4 regions of the Exiguobacterium sp. FSL W8-0210 genome follow, and region 3 is predicted to be linked to each of the others. Evidence: riboswitches for the same ligand, from Rfam matches in the RefSeq annotation. Region 3 holds a riboswitch; each other region holds the start of a gene.
What was found. A riboswitch is a leader RNA that binds a small molecule or an ion and turns the genes downstream of it on or off. The one in region 3 is predicted to bind S-adenosylmethionine.

Region 1: another riboswitch for S-adenosylmethionine. It lies ahead of metK (methionine adenosyltransferase); the one in region 3 lies ahead of MKY22_RS15860 (amino acid permease).
Region 2: another riboswitch for S-adenosylmethionine. It lies ahead of msrA (peptide-methionine (S)-S-oxide reductase MsrA); the one in region 3 lies ahead of MKY22_RS15860 (amino acid permease).
Region 4: another riboswitch for S-adenosylmethionine. It lies ahead of MKY22_RS13470 (methionine ABC transporter ATP-binding protein); the one in region 3 lies ahead of MKY22_RS15860 (amino acid permease).

Annotation. Positions count from the first base shown of each region.
Region 1 is NZ_JBBOUK010000001.1:2,332,625-2,336,934, forward strand. Features, by position in the region: one part of gene MKY22_RS12200 (IS3 family transposase) at 1-207, shown strand, start outside; one part of gene MKY22_RS12200 (IS3 family transposase) at 207-1,138, shown strand; gene metK (methionine adenosyltransferase) at 1,205-2,413, opposite strand; SAM riboswitch class I at 2,542-2,668, opposite strand; gene pckA (phosphoenolpyruvate carboxykinase (ATP)) at 2,903-4,310, shown strand, end outside.
Region 2 is NZ_JBBOUK010000001.1:424,004-428,313, forward strand. Features, by position in the region: gene MKY22_RS02280 (NAD(P)H-dependent flavin oxidoreductase) at 1-487, shown strand, start outside; gene MKY22_RS02285 (DMT family transporter) at 625-1,053, shown strand; gene MKY22_RS02290 (Crp/Fnr family transcriptional regulator) at 1,069-1,737, shown strand; gene MKY22_RS02295 (DMT family transporter) at 1,750-2,232, shown strand; gene msrA (peptide-methionine (S)-S-oxide reductase MsrA) at 2,309-2,839, opposite strand; SAM riboswitch class I at 2,934-3,037, opposite strand; gene MKY22_RS02305 (M20 metallopeptidase family protein) at 3,100-4,278, opposite strand.
Region 3 is NZ_JBBOUK010000001.1:3,056,292-3,060,601, forward strand. Features, by position in the region: gene mmuM (homocysteine S-methyltransferase) at 1-221, opposite strand, end outside; gene MKY22_RS15860 (amino acid permease) at 196-1,599, opposite strand; SAM riboswitch class I at 1,677-1,778, opposite strand; gene MKY22_RS15865 (ketopantoate reductase family protein) at 1,815-2,732, opposite strand; gene MKY22_RS15870 (GntR family transcriptional regulator) at 2,915-3,631, shown strand; gene gntK (gluconokinase) at 3,624-4,310, shown strand, end outside.
Region 4 is NZ_JBBOUK010000001.1:2,583,278-2,587,587, forward strand. Features, by position in the region: gene MKY22_RS13460 (alpha-glucosidase) at 1-488, opposite strand, end outside; gene MKY22_RS13465 (aminotransferase class I/II-fold pyridoxal phosphate-dependent enzyme) at 637-1,824, shown strand; SAM riboswitch class I at 1,887-1,992, shown strand; gene MKY22_RS13470 (methionine ABC transporter ATP-binding protein) at 2,077-3,090, shown strand; gene MKY22_RS13475 (methionine ABC transporter permease) at 3,080-3,745, shown strand; gene MKY22_RS13480 (MetQ/NlpA family ABC transporter substrate-binding protein) at 3,773-4,310, shown strand, end outside.

The DNA.
Region 1 (4,310 bases), 720 kb from region 3:
GAAAAGACTATCAAAGCATCATGAAGACCCATCGGGTCTCGTACCAACAAATTTATAGCTGGGTAAGAAAGTTCGAGAAGGACGGAATCGACGCACTGATGGACCGTCGCGGACGTCAGAAGCCAGTAGAAGAATTGACGGATACAGACCGTTTGGCGTTGGATCTGAAACGACTCGAGAAAGAAAATGAGCGTCTACGCATGGAGAACGATTTCTTAAAAAAGTTAGAGGAGATCGAGAGGAGGTCACGTTAAGTCAAATTCGTCTTCAAGATAAATATGAAGCCATTCAATCATCGGTAGAGCAATTTGGTTACCCGATCATCGCCCTGTGTCACCTCGCTGGAGTCTCGCGCGCTGCCTACTACAAGTGGTTACGCCGGATTGGTATACCACAGACTCGTGAGACGGAGAACATGAAAATCATCGAAGAGATGAACGAGATCCACCTTACGGTGAACGGAATCTATGGCTACCGACGGATGACATTGAACCTGAAACGTCGTTTCGGAAGAAACGTCAACGCGAAGCGTGTCCGTCGCCTGATGCATGTCGCCGGTATTCATTGCGTCATACGCCGGAAACGTCCTTTGTATATTCGTAATCGCCCTCAACAGACTGCAGAGAACATTCTGAACCGTGATTTCAACGCCGCAGGACCGAACCAAAAATGGGTGACGGATGTCACGGAACTGAAGTATGGCGCCTCTCAGAAGGCGTATTTGAGCGCCATTCTGGACCTATATGATGGATCCATCCGTGCCTTCGTTCTTGGGCATTCCAATAATAATCAGCTTGTGTTCGATACTCTTGAACACGCCCTACAGGGCGCATCCGGAAGTCGTCCCTTGCTTCATAGTGATCGAGGATTTCAATATACTTCTCATGCGTTTCGTCATATGACACGCGTGGCAGGCATTACACAAAGTATGTCTCGGGTTGGAAGATGTATTGATAACGGACCGATGGAGTCCTTTTGGGGAGCGTTGAAGTGCGAAAGTTATTATCTACATAAGTTTGCGGAGTTCGACGAACTCCGACTCGCAATCCAGAAATATATTTACTTCTACAATGAAGAACGATATCAACAACGATTAAACGGCTTGGCTCCATTAGAATACAGAGCGCAAGCCGTTTAAAGGATTTTTATTATTTGTCCTGTCTACTTGACAGGGAGCAGTTCATAGGGTTCTCGGACTTTTTGATTATGCGAAACGTTTTGCTTGTTCTTCAAGAACTGCTGCTTTATCTGTTTGTTCCCATGGAAGCTCAACATCTGTACGACCGAAGTGACCGTATGCAGCTGTTTGACGATAGATCGGACGACGGAGATCAAGCATGTTGATGATTCCAGCCGGACGAAGATCGAAGTTTTCAGCAACCAATTCGACGAGTTGCGCTTCAGGAAGTTTTCCTGTACCGAATGTGTCAACCGCGATTGATACTGGGTGCGCGACACCGATTGCGTACGCGAGTTGAACTTCTGCTTTATCTGCAAGACCTGCAGCAACGAGGTTCTTCGCGACGTAACGTGCTGCGTATGCAGCTGAACGGTCGACTTTTGTTGGATCTTTACCTGAGAATGCTCCACCGCCGTGGCGTGCGTATCCACCATACGTATCAACGATGATCTTACGACCCGTCAATCCAGCATCTCCTTGTGGTCCGCCGATGACGAAACGACCAGTTGGATTGATGAAGAATTTCGTTGCTGCGTCGATGTATTCAGCCGGGATGACCGGTGTGATGACGTGTTCTTTCAAGTCAGCTTGAATTTGCTTAAGCGTAACTTCTTCCGCGTGTTGTGTCGAGATGACGATCGTATCGACACGAACCGGCTCGTTGTTCTCGTTGTATTCGACCGTGACTTGTGTTTTTCCGTCCGGACGAAGGTAGTCGAGTTGACCGTTTTTACGCACTTCTGCCAAACGGCGTGCGAGACGGTGTGAAAGCGAGATTGGAAGTGGCATGAGTTCTGGTGTTTCTTTCGTTGCGTAACCGAACATGAGACCTTGGTCTCCTGCACCGATTGCATCGATTTCTGCATCAGACATGCTACCTTCACGTGCTTCAAGCGCTTGGTCTACACCAAGAGCGATGTCTGCTGATTGCTCATCGATTGATGTCAATACAGCACATGTGTCCGCGTCAAAACCGTATTTCGCGCGTGTATAACCGATCTCACGAATCGTTTCACGAACGACTTTTGGAATGTCGACGTAAGTGGATGTCGTGATCTCACCTGCAACGAGAACGAGACCTGTTGTAACAGAAGTTTCTGCCGCAACACGCGCGTTTGGATCCGCTGCGAGGATTGCATCAAGAATTGAATCCGAAATTTGGTCACAGATTTTATCTGGATGACCTTCAGTGACTGACTCCGACGTGAATAGTCGGCGATTAAGGTTTGTCATGTATGACCCTCCCAAAAAAGAATTTGACGGTGTACTCATTTCCCCTAGTTGAGTGGGACGGTAAAATGAAAAAAACCTTTCCAAGTCCAAAAAATGGTCAGGGAAAGGTTGTGCGTTCTTCCTTTACCCTCTTATCGTTCGAAGTGTTTACTTCGCTTCAGGAGAGCACCTTTTCCCTCATTAATATGTGAATTAATGTAGGACGGTTGCCGGGTTTCTTCGGGCCTTGTTCCCTCCACCTGCTCAGAATAAGAGTATCCGTTACGAATTACATGATATAAAGTTGTAACTACTCTGTCAAGCAAGGTTTCAAATTCTAGTCGAAACTTTTTGAAAGAGATGTTAAACTGTTAATGCTGAAAGCGTTTCCAGATAAATAGAAATCAGCACTAGAAAATGATTGCTCTCTCTTTAGTATGTCACATATAATAAATGTGTCATGCTAAATACAGTGAGCCAAAACCAACGTAGGGGAAAGGTGGGGTCAGGATGCCGATAACGGTCCTGAATATCGAAGAACTACTCAAGAAAGAGCATGTGTTCAAACAACTATCTGTTGCTGAACTTGTCGAACATGCGATTCTAAACGAAGAAGGTGTCCTTGCTGAGAACGGCGCATTATCTGTAGAAACGGGGAAATTTACAGGTCGTTCACCAAAAGATAAGTTCATCGTCCGTGATTCTTCCTGCGAGTCTCACATTGATTGGGGTCATGTCAACCAACCAATGGATGGAGACAAATTTGAACAATTGTTGCAAAAGGTTCTTCGTTACATGAACGAAGCTGATCATCTCTACTACACAGAAGCTGCTGCTGGAGCAGATACGCACTTCACCCTTCCGGTCCGTGTGCTCACACAATATGCTTGGCATAACCTGTTTGCCAAACAACTCTTTTTACGCGAGTATCCTGAAGTGGCTGCCTTCGAACCGTTCACGGTCGTCTACGCGCCACATTTCAAAGCAGATCCTGCCGTTGACGGAACGAACTCCGAGACGTTCATCGCGATGTCGTTCGAACACCGGATCGTCTTGATCGGTGGAACGGAATACGCTGGAGAAATCAAAAAGTCGATCTTTTCCGTCATGAACTACCTCTTGCCACAAGAAAACGTCCTTTCGATGCACTGCTCGGCAAACGTCGGACACGAAGGCGACGTCGCCTTGTTCTTCGGTCTATCTGGTACTGGTAAGACCACCCTTTCAGCCGATGATAGCCGTCAATTGATCGGTGACGATGAGCATGGTTGGTCGCACGATGGTGTCTTCAACATCGAAGGCGGATGTTACGCGAAGACGGTCAATCTATCGCGTGAAAAAGAACCGCAAATCTTTGACGCGATCCGTTTCGGAACCGTCCTTGAGAACGTCGTACTCGACGAAGCCCGTCATCCTGATTACGATGATACATCGTTGACGGAAAATACGCGTGCTGCTTATCCGATCACTGCAATCGATAACATCGCTGTTCCGTCACGCGCTGGTCATCCGAAGACGATTGTCTTCTTGACAGCTGATGCGTACGGCGTCTTGCCTCCGATCAGCAAATTGACGAAAGAACAAGCGATGTATCACTTCCTATCAGGATATACATCAAAACTCGCTGGAACAGAACGCGGTGTCACGGAACCAGAAGCGACCTTCTCGACGTGCTTCGGTTCACCATTCCTTCCACTGATGCCTGAAAAGTATGCGACGATGCTCGGCGAATTGATTGATCGTCATGGTGTTACCGTTTATCTCGTCAACACGGGCTGGACAGGCGGTGCTTACGGAACAGGTAGCCGCATGAAGCTATCTTATACACGGACGATGGTCAACGCTGCCGTTAACGGCACACTTGCAACGATTCCAACAGAAGAACACCCGATCTTTGGACTTCATATGCCGCTCGAAG
Region 2 (4,310 bases), 2.6 Mb from region 3:
GACGCTGACCTTGATTCCGCAACTCGTCGATCGGGCCAACATTCCGGTCCTGGCAGCGGGTGGGATTGGTGACGGCCGTGGACTGGCAGCTGTTCTGTTACTTGGTGCGGCTGGTGCCCAGCTCGGAACACGATTGATCGCGACGGAAGAGGCGAAGGTTCATTCGGCATACAAGGCGCACTTAATGGATGCGACCGATACCGATACACGTATCATCGGACGTTCCGTCGGATTCGTCCGACGTGTCCTTGATGGTCCTTACGTCGAACGACTCACAGCAGAGACACCTGCTGCTTTTCTCGATCAGACGAATGAGTCGTATCATATTACGGGCGCTCTTGAGGGCGATGAGGAGAAAGGGTATGTCAACGCTGGACTGGTTGCGGGATTGATTCATGATGTGCCGACTGTTGCGGAGTTGTTTACGCGCATGATGGCGGAAGCAGAGGAACAGCTGAAACAAACGACGACTCGTTTTACGACATGAGTATATAGTGAGGGACCCGTGATGCCACTTGTGGACAGCGGGTTTTTTCATGTTTTTTTGAAAATGGGACATTTGTCCTTTTCAAGTAGGGCACGAGTAAGGTCTACTCTAGTGTAGAGATTAAAGGAGGAGATGACGTGCAAGGAGTCGTGTTTGCTTTGATGAGCGGTCTGTTCATCGCCCTGCAAGGCATATTCAATGCGCGCCTTGCGACAGGCGTCGGACCGTGGTTGTCCGTATTGATCGTCCACTTTGTGGGTCTGATGGGTTGTTTAGTCATTTACAGTTTCGTACGAGATCGGAAAATCGGTGGCTTCCGTCAGTTACCGTGGATTTATGCAAGCGGCGGTTTGATTGGCGTGCTAGTCGTCGTAACGGAACTGACAGCAATCCAAAAACTCGGGATGACATGGGCGATGTGTTTATTACTCGTCGCACAGATTTTATGTGCGTTTGTGATTGATTTAAAGGGATGGTTCGGTGTCTTAAAAAAACAAGGAAATCGTGGTCAGTGGGTTGGTGTGGGTCTCATGCTTGCAGGAGTTGCGATTTTCTCACTTGCCTAAAGGGAGGGAATAAACATGGAAACCGTCATTCAACAGTACGGACTGGATACGATTTTGACGGAAGAGACGCGCGCTAGGTTGCGTCAAGAAACCTTCCAAAAAGGGGAACTCCTCTGTACGACAGGGGCAGCGATCGACCGGATGTACTTCATCGTCGCAGGCAAGGTCAAGATATCTGCTGCCTCGTCAGAAGGGAAACAGCGGATTCTGCGATTCAAGACACCACTGACAGTGATCGGTGACGCTGAGTTCATCAACGAACGGGAAGTATTGAATACGGTCGAAGCGGTGACCGACGTCGAGGTGTTGAGCGTACCGTATGCGATTTTACGCGAGCACAATACGACGAACGTCTTTCTGCAATTTTTATTACGCACGATCACAGCCAAGTGGTATGCCGACTCGAAATCAGCGTCGCATCACGTGTTGTATACCGTCGAAGAGCGATTTGCAGGGTATTTGTTATCGATCGCTTCTGAAGCCAGTGACAGTTTGTTTTATCAGGAGATGCGGACGTCGAACCTGCATGACGTCGCTGACTGGCTTGGAACGAGTTATCGCCATCTCAACCGGATCATCACGAAATTATGTGAAGAGGAGATTCTCGTTCGACGACGCGGGAAAATCATCATCGTCGATTTGGAGCGGATTCGCGAGAAGGCGAACGGTAACAGCTATGAGTAAGGAGGAACGAACATGGTAATAGGAATCGTGTGTGCCGTGTTGGCAGGGATGTTAATCAGTTTACAGACGGTATTGAATGCTCGGATGAGTGACGCGTTCGGTGCTTGGGCGACAACGACGCTGGTCTTCTTCGTCGGTTTCATCGGAGCAAGTGTCACGTATGTTCTGTTTCGTGGTGGAACAATCGGACAGATCCAAAACGTATCGCCACTCTATTGGTTTGGTGGACTTGTCGGTGTCGGCGTCGTTTTTTGTGTCATGCGTGGGATTCAGTTGCTTGGTCCGTCCATCGCGATCTCTGTCGTTCTGATTTCGCAGTTAAGCTTTGCTCTTGCTGTTGATACGTTCGGCTGGTTCGGTTTACCACAAATTGATTTATCGTTCGGTCAGCTCGTCGGTCTCGCCGTCATGGTATGTGGGATCTTCGTTTTGAAGCGGTATCAAGTCGTCGCGCCGGAAGAGAGGGCGAAGGATCAAGTAGAACGTGTTTCATGACTTATTTTTTTCATAACAATGAAACAGGTCAGCAAACAAATGTTTACTGACCTGTTTTTTATATGCATTTTTTGAATTAGACCGTCGTCGTATCTTTCCATTCCTGTTCGATGAAGGCATCACGACCAGAAGCAGCACGATCTTTTTTGTAGTGTTCTGGATTTTTCTTATGGAAGTCTTGATGGTACTCTTCCGCTGGATAAAATTCAGAAGCGGCATCAATCCGCGTCACGATCGGTTGTTTGAAACGGTTGCTTGCAGCAAGAGCGTCACGGGAAGTAATCGCAGCTTCATGCTGCGCATCCGTATGATAGAAGATTGCTGGCGCGTACTGCGTACCGCGATCTTGGAATTGACCTTCTGCATCCGTCGGATCCGTTTGGGGCCAGTAGAGTTCAAGTAAACGCTCGTACGGGAACAGGCTCGGATCAAACGTGATTTGGACGACCTCGAGGTGTCCCGTCGTTCCTGTTTTGACTTGCTCGTATGTCGGGTTATCGACGTGTCCGCCCATGTAACCTGATACGATTCCCTCGATTCCTGGTAATTCTTCAAATGGTGTCACCATGCACCAAAAACATCCACCTGCAAATGTTGCTTTTTCCATCTGTCTCTTCCTCTCCGTGGGAAATCCCCATTGTATGTCTGACAGCGAGAAAACGAAAACGACTCCTTCGCTTGGTTGCAAAAGGAGTCGCCGCTTTTTATCAACCAAAGCTTTCGCTTTGCTGGTCGTAGCACCTTGCTATGCGCAGGTTGCTGGGACGTCATCGATCCAGATCTCTCGGTCCACTCTTGATAAGGGTATATGAAGTTGATGTCATTCGTTATCATTGTTGTGATGATACCATTCACAAAGAAATAAAGTCAATCCTTAGAATTTAAGGCACGTAAAACGGTTGCTCCAAGTGTCTTCGCACCGATCAACAACGCTTGTTCATTGATCTCGTACTGTGGATGGTGCTGCGGATAGTTGACGCGACCGTCCGTATAGCCAGAGCCGGTAAAGAAATAACTACCCGGGACGTGTGTTAAGTAATGTGCGAAGTCGTCCGCCGCCATCATTGGTGTGAGTGCCCGGACGGATGCTTCCGGTAAGAAAGCAGCAGCTTCCTGAACGAGTTTTGTCTCATCCGGGTGATTCCAGAGCGCCGGGTAACCAGTCGTGAAGTCGATTGAATAGGTAGCACCGATGCCGGCACATGTCGTTTTGGCGACAAGATCGACTTCTTGCCGGAGCTGATGCCGCAGTGTTTCATTGAACGTCCGGATTTCCCCGACGATGCGTGCTTCACCCGTGACGATGTTCGGAGCCGTTCCCGCATGGAAAGAACCAATTGCAAGAACAGCAGGCTCAAACGGATCGACCCGTCGACTAACGAGATGTTGTAAGTTGCAGACGAGTTGCGCTCCAGCGACGAGCGCATCTTTTGTTTTGTGCGGTGCTTGCGCATGACCACCTTGACCATGGACGATGATTTCGAATTCGTCGATCGCACATAATGTATGTCCTTCCCGAAACCCAATCGTGCCAACCGGTAAATCATTTTCGAGATGTGTCGCGAAAATTGCATCGACCCCTTCGAGGACGCCGGCTTCGATCATTTGGATGGCTCCACCGGGAAAGACCTCTTCTCCATGCTGGTGGATGATCCGAATCGTTCCTTGCAATTGATCGCGTAACGGATAGAGTGTAGCAGCAAGGGCCATCACGATCGCCGTATGACCATCGTGTCCACATGCATGCATGACCCCGGGATGGATCGACCGGAAGGCAAGCGTCGTCTCTTCTTGAAGTGGTAAAGCATCAAAATCGGCACGGACCGCAATCGTCGGACCAGGCTGTTTGCCTTCGATCGTCGCGACGACACCACGACCTCCGACGGCTGTTTGATAAGGGATGCCCTGCTCCGCGTAAAAGTTTGCAATTCGTTCTGATGTGCGGACTTCCTGGAAAGAGAGTTCCGGATGTCGATGAAAATCACGACGTAACGCGATCATCGTCGGTTCGAATTGTTCAAGTGCTTCAAAAAGTTGAGTTTGCATCTTCAAGCTCCTTTGACGTGTGTCTTTTCGTG
Region 3 (4,310 bases):
GCTTGATAGCTTGAAGTGATGGCGACATCAGAACCTATTTCAAAGTAATCACGATGGACACGCTCGATCTGTTCCGGTGCTTCGATCAAGAGACGTGCTGACCAAAGCGGGTCGTTCAGATCGAATCCCTTCTGTTCAAGTTCGGTTGCAAGGGCACCATCTAAAATGAGAAAGGGAACTTCCTGTAATCGTTGATCAACTGGATTTTTGATTCGGTACATCTTCAACACTCCGTTTCTGAGAAGAATTCGTGAACGCATGAACGACATAACAGATCACGATGAATGGAATACCACAGTACAAGGCAATTCGTTGTGTCGGATCAAATCCGATACCAATCAGAGAAATCAAACAAACGACGAAAGCGGCGATCGGTACGAATGGAAAGAGTGGTGTGCGATAGACCAATTCGTCGACCGTATGCCCTTCACGAAGAAATTTCTTCCGGAAGCGATACTGGGCCACACTGATACTCATCCAAACGACGACGACAGCAAGACCGGAAATCGAGACGAGCGCGATATAGACACTCCCTGCTGCATAGATGCTAGACAGCAAGGCAAGTCCTCCGCCAAGCATGCTGAATAATACGGCTCGAAGTGGAACCCCACTTGGCGTCACCTGGGCGAAGAAGCGTGGAATCATGCGTTCGTTCGCAAGCGACCAGAGCATCCGAGAGGCGGCGTAAAGTCCAGAATTCGCTGCCGACAAGATCGCTGTCAAAATGACGAAGTTCATCACGTCTGCTGCGTAGGGAATTCCGATTCGTTCGAACACGGCGACGAACGGATTTTCGAGTACACCTTTCCCATCCGTTGGCAATAAGACGGCTAATACGATGATCGTACCGACGAAGAAGAGGACGAGTCGCAAAATCGTCGTTCGGATCGCAAGCGGAATCGTCCGTTTCGGATCGACTGCTTCACCCGCCGCGACACCGATTAGTTCCGTTCCCGAGTAAGCAAAGTTCACGGCAAGCATCGTCATGAAGATGACGAAAGCGCCATTTGGAAACAACCCGCCTTCGGTTAACGAAGAAAAGAATGGAGCCGGGCTACCATCTTGCAGTGGAATAAAGCCGACGATCGCTCCCGCACCGAGTAAAATGAAAGCAATGATTGTCACGACCTTAATGGCGGAAAACCAAAACTCGACTTCAGCGAACACGCGAACCTTCAAGACGTTGATACCAAGGATCATCGCAGCGAACAATGCGCTGAACACCCATACAGGAATCGACGGGAACCAACGTTGCATTAAAATGCCTGCTGCCGTGAATTCTGAACCAAGGGCGACCGTCCATGTCAGCCAGTAGAGCCAGGCCACTGTATAACCGGTGCCGGGTCCGATGTACTTCGTTGCGTACTTATGGAATGATCCGGTTTCCGGCATGTGCACGGCGAGTTCACCGAGACTTAACATGACTAAGTAAACGACGACGGCCCCAATCAAATACGATAAAATCGTTCCGACACGTCCTGCTTGTTCCAACGTATAACCTGTACTTAAAAATAATCCGGTTCCAATGACACCACCTAACGACAGCATGATCAGATGACGTGATTCCATCTTGCGTCGAAATGCTCCGCTCGTTTTCATGAATCCATTTCCTCCTTATTCCACCTATTTCAAACAAAAAACGCATCCTCACGGATGCGTCGGTCGACAATTCGGAAATCTTATCGATCGGGTGCAGCACCCGCAGGAATTAGCACAGTATCTTTCGACCTGTTGCTGAGGTTTCATAGGGCCAGTCCCTCCACCTCTCTGGATAAGTATGTAATTGTTCCTAACCATATCAGAATGCAGATAATTCAGTCAACAGGCATTTCCCGATTTTTTTGATAGATCCATAAATTAGATTCAATCAGTTGAAGATGACGTGAAGAGCGTGTTTCGAGCAAAGTACTAAAGAAATGTTTCACTTCGACGGGCTGACCCTTTTCCATGTCCCGTAACATCGATGATTTCATCGTGTCTTCCATTGCATGCATCTGCTTCAGCAAGACCGCTTCTACATCGTCATTAAAGACTGCGCCTTGTTCTTCCATCGCTCGCTTCGCTTCCTTCATGACGTCTTGAATCATCTGATGACCAATTGGGTCCTTGCGAATTGGACCGATGGCAGAGCGAAATAGTGTCGTCACGCCCGCAAATGTCGAAATGAAGAGGTACTTTTGCCACATGTCATCCATGATATGCATCGAGTACGCCATCGGTGCCTTCGCTTTCGCAAAACGTGTTGCAATCTCCTCTAAACGCGCTGTTGGTTTACCGGTTCGTGAACCAAACAATAGCCGATGCGACGAGCTTGTCTGTACAATACGCCCTTCTGCATCAAGCGTCGATTCAATGAAGCAAAGTCCGCCCAGTACTCGATCTTCTCCGAAGACTTCTGTTAACCGTCGTATATGCTGCATGCCGTTCAACAAAGGAATGATGTACGTCTCGCTCGAAACAAATGGCGCAAGATCCTGTAGGACATCATCCAAGTGATAGGCTTTCGTCGAAAGTAAGACGACATCAAATGTGTGATTCAGTCGCATGTCTCGTGTCACTAACTGAGGCGTGATCATAACATCACCATGAGGACTAGTGATCTGTAACCCTGTCTTTTGTAATTGTTCATAGCGCTTCGGACGAACAAGGAATGTCACCTGTTCCCCTTGCTCAGCAAGACGTCCCCCGAAATAACCTCCAACTGCTCCGGCACCTACGACTAAAACATGCATATGCATTACCTCCTTTTTAACTAATCGATTCGTTACTTACTCCTTCACCCTAACATATCGGAAACCATTTTCCTGATTCCTGCTTGAATCACTAAAATGTAAGTTAAGCGTTTGCATTTTAGAAAAAAACGTTTATACTAACTTGTATACAAGTATACTCACTTTAGAAATCAGGTGATTCCATGTCAGAACTGTTATACCCCTTGAAGTGGTTAGCAAAAGCTTCCGCTGGAGATCGTGTCGCACACGAGCTACGGATGCGCATCATTTCAGGAAAGATTGAAAGCGGTACCATTTTATCCGAAAACAAATTAGCCTCTGATTTTTCAGTCAGTCGCTCGCCCGTCCGTGATGCGTTAAAGGTCCTTGCATCCGAACAATTGATTCGTCTCGAACGAATGGGAGCGGTCGTCGTCGGTTTGTCTGAGCGCGACATTCAGGAAATCTATGATGTCCGGCTACTCATTGAAACGTTCGTCTTCGAACGACTCGTCAAAATCGAACGGGCAGAACTCGTCCGTGAACTCAGTAAAATTCTCGAAATGATGAAAGTTGCTATCAAATACAAGGATGCCGATGAATTCTCCTTCCAGGACGTACTGTTTCATGAAACGATCATCCGCTCGATCGATCATGGGTATGTCAGCATGATTTGGCAAAATCTCAAACCAGTCATGGAAAGTTTCATCCTCCTATCAATGCGGGTACGATTCGAGGAAGACATCGAAGACTTTGAACGCATCCTCGCGAACCATGCCTTGTATATCGAAGCGATCGAGACAGGAGATCGTGAACGGATGGTTGCTTCCTTACATCAGAACTTTGATGATGTTCAGGAAGTCGAAGATCTCTGGAAAACGCAACAAATGATGTCGAAAGGAGTCGATTCACATGACTGAATACATGTTAGGCGTCGATATCGGAACGACGAGTACGAAAGCAGTCTTATTTACGACAAAAGGAGAGGTCATCGGACAAACGAACGTCGGTTACCCACTCCACACACCGAACCGTTCGACGGCGGAACAGGATCCGGAAGAAATTTTTGATGCCGTACTCGAATCCATCCGATTGATCACAAAACGTCATCCGAGCATGCCACCGAAGTTCGTCGCGTTCAGTAGTGCCATGCACAGTTTGATTGCGATGGACGCACAACATCAACCGTTGACTGCCTGCATCACATGGGCGGACAGTCGGAGTGAAGCATGGTCGAACAAGATTAAGGAACAATATGGTCTCTCGATCTATCACCGGACCGGGACACCGATTCATCCGATGTCACCGCTTAGCAAAATCAGTTGGCTCGTCGAAGATCGTCCGGAGCTCCACGCTCAAACGAAAAAGTATGTCGGGATCAAGGAGTTCGTGTTCCAAAGACTGTTCGGAACATATGTCATCGACCACTCTCTCGCTTCAGCAACTGGTCTCTTTAATATTCATGAATTAGGTTGGGATACGGGCGCACTGCATGTCGCGGGTATCGATGCAAGCTATTTATCGGAACCCGTACCGACAACGACGTCATGTACCGGACTTAATACTGATTACGCACGACAAATGGGACTATCCGTCGAT
Region 4 (4,310 bases), 470 kb from region 3:
GCAAAGGAATGGAAATAATATTGTTCGCGCTCTTCACTCCACGTCCACGGGTTCGGCGCAAAGTAAGACCGCCAATTGTTCGGGGGCGTCTCTTTCGTTCCATCTTTCCAGATGTACCAATCATCCTTGTCGTGGATTCGGTCCCGCGACTGACGGAACCAGTCATGCTGGTCACTCGTATGATTGACGACCAAATCAAGAATTATCTTTAAGCCGCGTCCGTGAGCCGCTGTGATCAACTCTTGTAGATCGCCCATCGTCCCCGCCTTGTCCATGATCGTGTAATAATCGGCAATATCATAGCCATTATCGATGTCTGGAGAACGGTAACATGGATTTAACCAGACGATATCGACACCAAGCGATGCGATGTAATCTAGCTTGTCGATGACACCTCGCAAATCACCGATGCCGTCCCCATTCGAATCCTTAAAACTGCGCCAATAGACTTGATAGACGACTGCTTCTTTCCAGCTAGCTCGCTTCATCTCCTCACTCCTCTCCCTACTCTCTATTCCCGCTCCACATATCTGTACCTGTTTATTGGACGATTTTTTTGAATTTCAAAAAAGTTCTTTTCTTTTGACTGAATATTCGTTATCCTTGACGACAATACTACGAAGGAGGCACACATCCATGAAACATTTCGCTCCATCCATCGCCATCGATCGGCTTCCTGCTCCCGTTTTCGCTGAACTTGCGAACCGGATCGGTGCTGTGAAAGCTGCCGGACATGATGTCATTACCCTTGGTCAAGGAACACCCGATCAAACGACGCCCGTACATATTCTCGACGCCTTGAAACAGGCGATCGATGAGCCAACAAACCTTCAATATCCACCATTTCGTGGACATGATTTTCTAAAGCAAGCCGTCGCGAGCTTTTATGCGAACGAATTCGGCGTCACGATCGATCCGGCAACCGAGGTCGCAATTCTTCTCGGTAGTAAAGCCGGAATCGTCGCCTTACCACAAACGATCGTCAATCCTGGAGAAGGTGTCATCGTCCCGGATCCGGGGTACCCGGATTACCTGTCTGGAGCAGCACTTGCTGGTGCTTACCCGATTACACTTCCATTGCTTGAGAAAAATAACTTCCTGCCGGATTACGATTTACTTGATACGACAGATGTCGAGCGCGCCCGGATGTTGTTCCTCAATTACCCGAGTAATCCGACAGGTGCGACAGCGACAGCAGAAGCCTTCGAACAGACCGTTGCCTTCGCGGATGCCCATGATATTTGTGTCGTCCATGATTTAGCCTACGGCGGCATCAGCTTTGATGGTCCCACACGAAGCTTCTTGCAGACGGAAGGGGCGAAGGAGGTCGGAATCGAGTTGTTCTCACTCTCGAAACGCTTCAACATGTCTGGCTTCCGAATCGCTTTCGCGATCGGAAATCCGTCCGTCATCTCAAGCATCGAGACGTATCAGGAACATCTCTACGTCAGTGCCTTCACACCGATCCAACATGCAGCGACCGTTGCCCTGACGAGTGACCAGACATGTGTCCGTGAGTTAAGTAGCTTATACGAAACACGACGTAATGCCTTGTTCGCTAAACTCGATGCAATCGGTTGGAGCGGACCACGACCGGGCGGTTCCTTCTTCGTCTGGCTTCCGGTGCCTGAAGGATACACGTCCCAAAGCTTCACCGATCACCTGCTTGACGAAGCACACGTCGCTGTAACCCCTGGATCCTTCTTCGGCGAATACGGTGAAGGCTACGTACGGATCAGCTTGATTGCTGACGTCGAACGTCTAGAAGAAGCCGTCGATCGAATCGGAACGCTCAACCTGTTCCGGACACCTGTTGCGGAATAATTCTGAAAAAACATTTGACAGATGGGAATCATTTCCGTTAAAGTAAATCCCAACAGCATAACTACTTATCGAGAGCGACCGAGGGATTAGGCCCAACGACGTCCGGCAACCACCTGTAAGGAACGGTGCCACATCCTACAGAATGATTTTCATTCTGAGAGATAAGTTACGAAATCTTACACTTTCGTCGCTTTTTTCTGGTTGCTCTGCTACTAGGAAAAAGCGACTTTTTTTGTATGAGGAGATGAGCGGATGATTGAATTCAAACACATTACAAAACGGTTCGTTCGAGACCGGACCCCGATTTTTGCATTACGGGATGTCGATTTGACGATCCAAAAAGGAGAAATCTTTGGGATCATCGGTGAATCCGGTGCCGGTAAAAGTACGTTGCTTCGCCTAATCAATGGGCTTGAGCATCCGACACAGGGAACCGTCAAGGTCGACGGTGTCTCGCTCGGCGGGATGTCAAAAGCAGATTTGCGTCAACTTCGCTTGCGGACAGGAATGATCTTTCAGCATTTCCAATTGATTCAGTCGCGCAACGTCGCGGATAACATCGCTTTTGCGCTCAAGGCCGCTGGCGTCAAACGAGCAGATTTCCCGGAGCGAATTCGCGAACTCATCTCGCTCGTCGGACTTGAAGGATTTGAGACGAACTTCCCGAGTCAGTTGAGCGGCGGACAGAAACAGCGCGTCGGGATTGCCCGGGCACTCGCGAATGATCCAACCGTCTTGTTATGTGACGAAGCGACCTCTGCCCTTGATCCGGTCACGACGCTGCAGATTTTAGATTTGTTGAAAGATTTGAATGAACGACTCGGATTGACGATCGTCCTCATCACGCATGAGATCGATGTCGTCAAACAGATTTGCCATCGTGTCGCGGTCATGTCTCAAGGGGAAGTCGTCGAAGTTGCCTCTACATACGATTTGTTCAGTCAAGCCAAACATCCGGTGACACAACATTACGTCGACACGGCACTCCAGATCGAGCTACCGGAACGCATCTTGCAAGCGACACCGGGAAAGATCATCCGCCTACAGTTCACGGGCGAGAAGACCGGTGAAAGTACGTTGTCGGAAGCCATCCGTCGATACGATATCTCGGTCAGCATCCTGCACGGAAAAGTCGATTACATCCAAGACGTCGCTTTTGGTGTCCTAATCGTCAGCTTGACGGGATCCTCCGATCAAATCGCACCTGCCCTCGACTGGCTCGCGACGGAACTTCATACACTCGAGGTGATTCAGGATGTGGCTTGATCGTATTCAAACGATGTTACCTGAGCTCTTGAAGGCGCTCGGTGAGACGGCGTGGATGGTCGGAATTTCACTTGCCTTCGCATTGGTCGTCGGGATTCCGCTCGGGATTCTCTTGTTCGTCACCGACCGCGGTTTATTCTTTCAAAACATTGCCATCCGACGTGTCCTTGACTTCGTCGTCAACATCGTCCGGTCCTTGCCGTTCATCATCTTGCTTGTTGCCCTCATTCCATTAACGAAATTTTTGCTTGATAATACGATTGGTCCGACAGCAGCATCCGTCAGCCTCAGTGTCGCAGCGATTCCGTTTCTCGCACGACTCGTCGAAACATCACTGCGTGAGATTCCACCTGGTTTGATCGAAGCAGCGGAAGCGTGCGGTGCGAAACCATTACGGATCATCGTCAGTATCCTTTTACCAGAAGCACTCCCTGGCATCATTCAGGGCATCACGCTAACGACGATCAGTTTGATCGGCTTCTCGGCAATGGCTGGGATCGTCGGCGGCGGAGGTGTCGGTGACCTCGCGATCCGTTTCGGTTACTATCGCTACGATAATCTCATCATGATCGTGACGATCGTCGTCCTCATCGTCATCGTCCAAAGCATTCAAGCACTTGGGAATCAACTGGCGCGAAAAACAGATAAACGCTAATCATACATACAAAGGGAGAGTGGAATCATGAAAAAACGATACGCCTTTTTAGCAACAGCCTTACTCGGTGCAGGAGTCCTCGCAGGATGTGGAGACAGCAGCGCTGATGAAAAAGACAAGACGATCAAGATCGGGGCGACAAGCGGTCCTTATAGCGATATGGTCAAACAAGCGATTCAACCACAACTTGAAAAGCAAGGCTACAAAGTCGAAATCGTCGAGTTCAGTGATTATATCCAACCGAACATCGCGCTCGGTAGCGGCAATATCGACGCTAACTTATTCCAACACTCGATTTACCTGAAGACATTCTCTAAAGAAAAAAATCTCGACCTAAAAGGACTCATCACCGTTCCGACGGCACCGATGGGACTATATAGTAAGACGGCGAAGACACTTGACGACGTCAAGACGGGTGCTGAAGTCGCGACGCCGAATGATCCGACGAACCAAGCGCGGGCGTTGAACTTACTTGCGGAACAAGGCTGGATTGAACTGAAGCCAGATGTTGATCCACTGACTGTTTCAGAGAAAGATATCGTTAAGAATCCGAAGAAACTCGTCA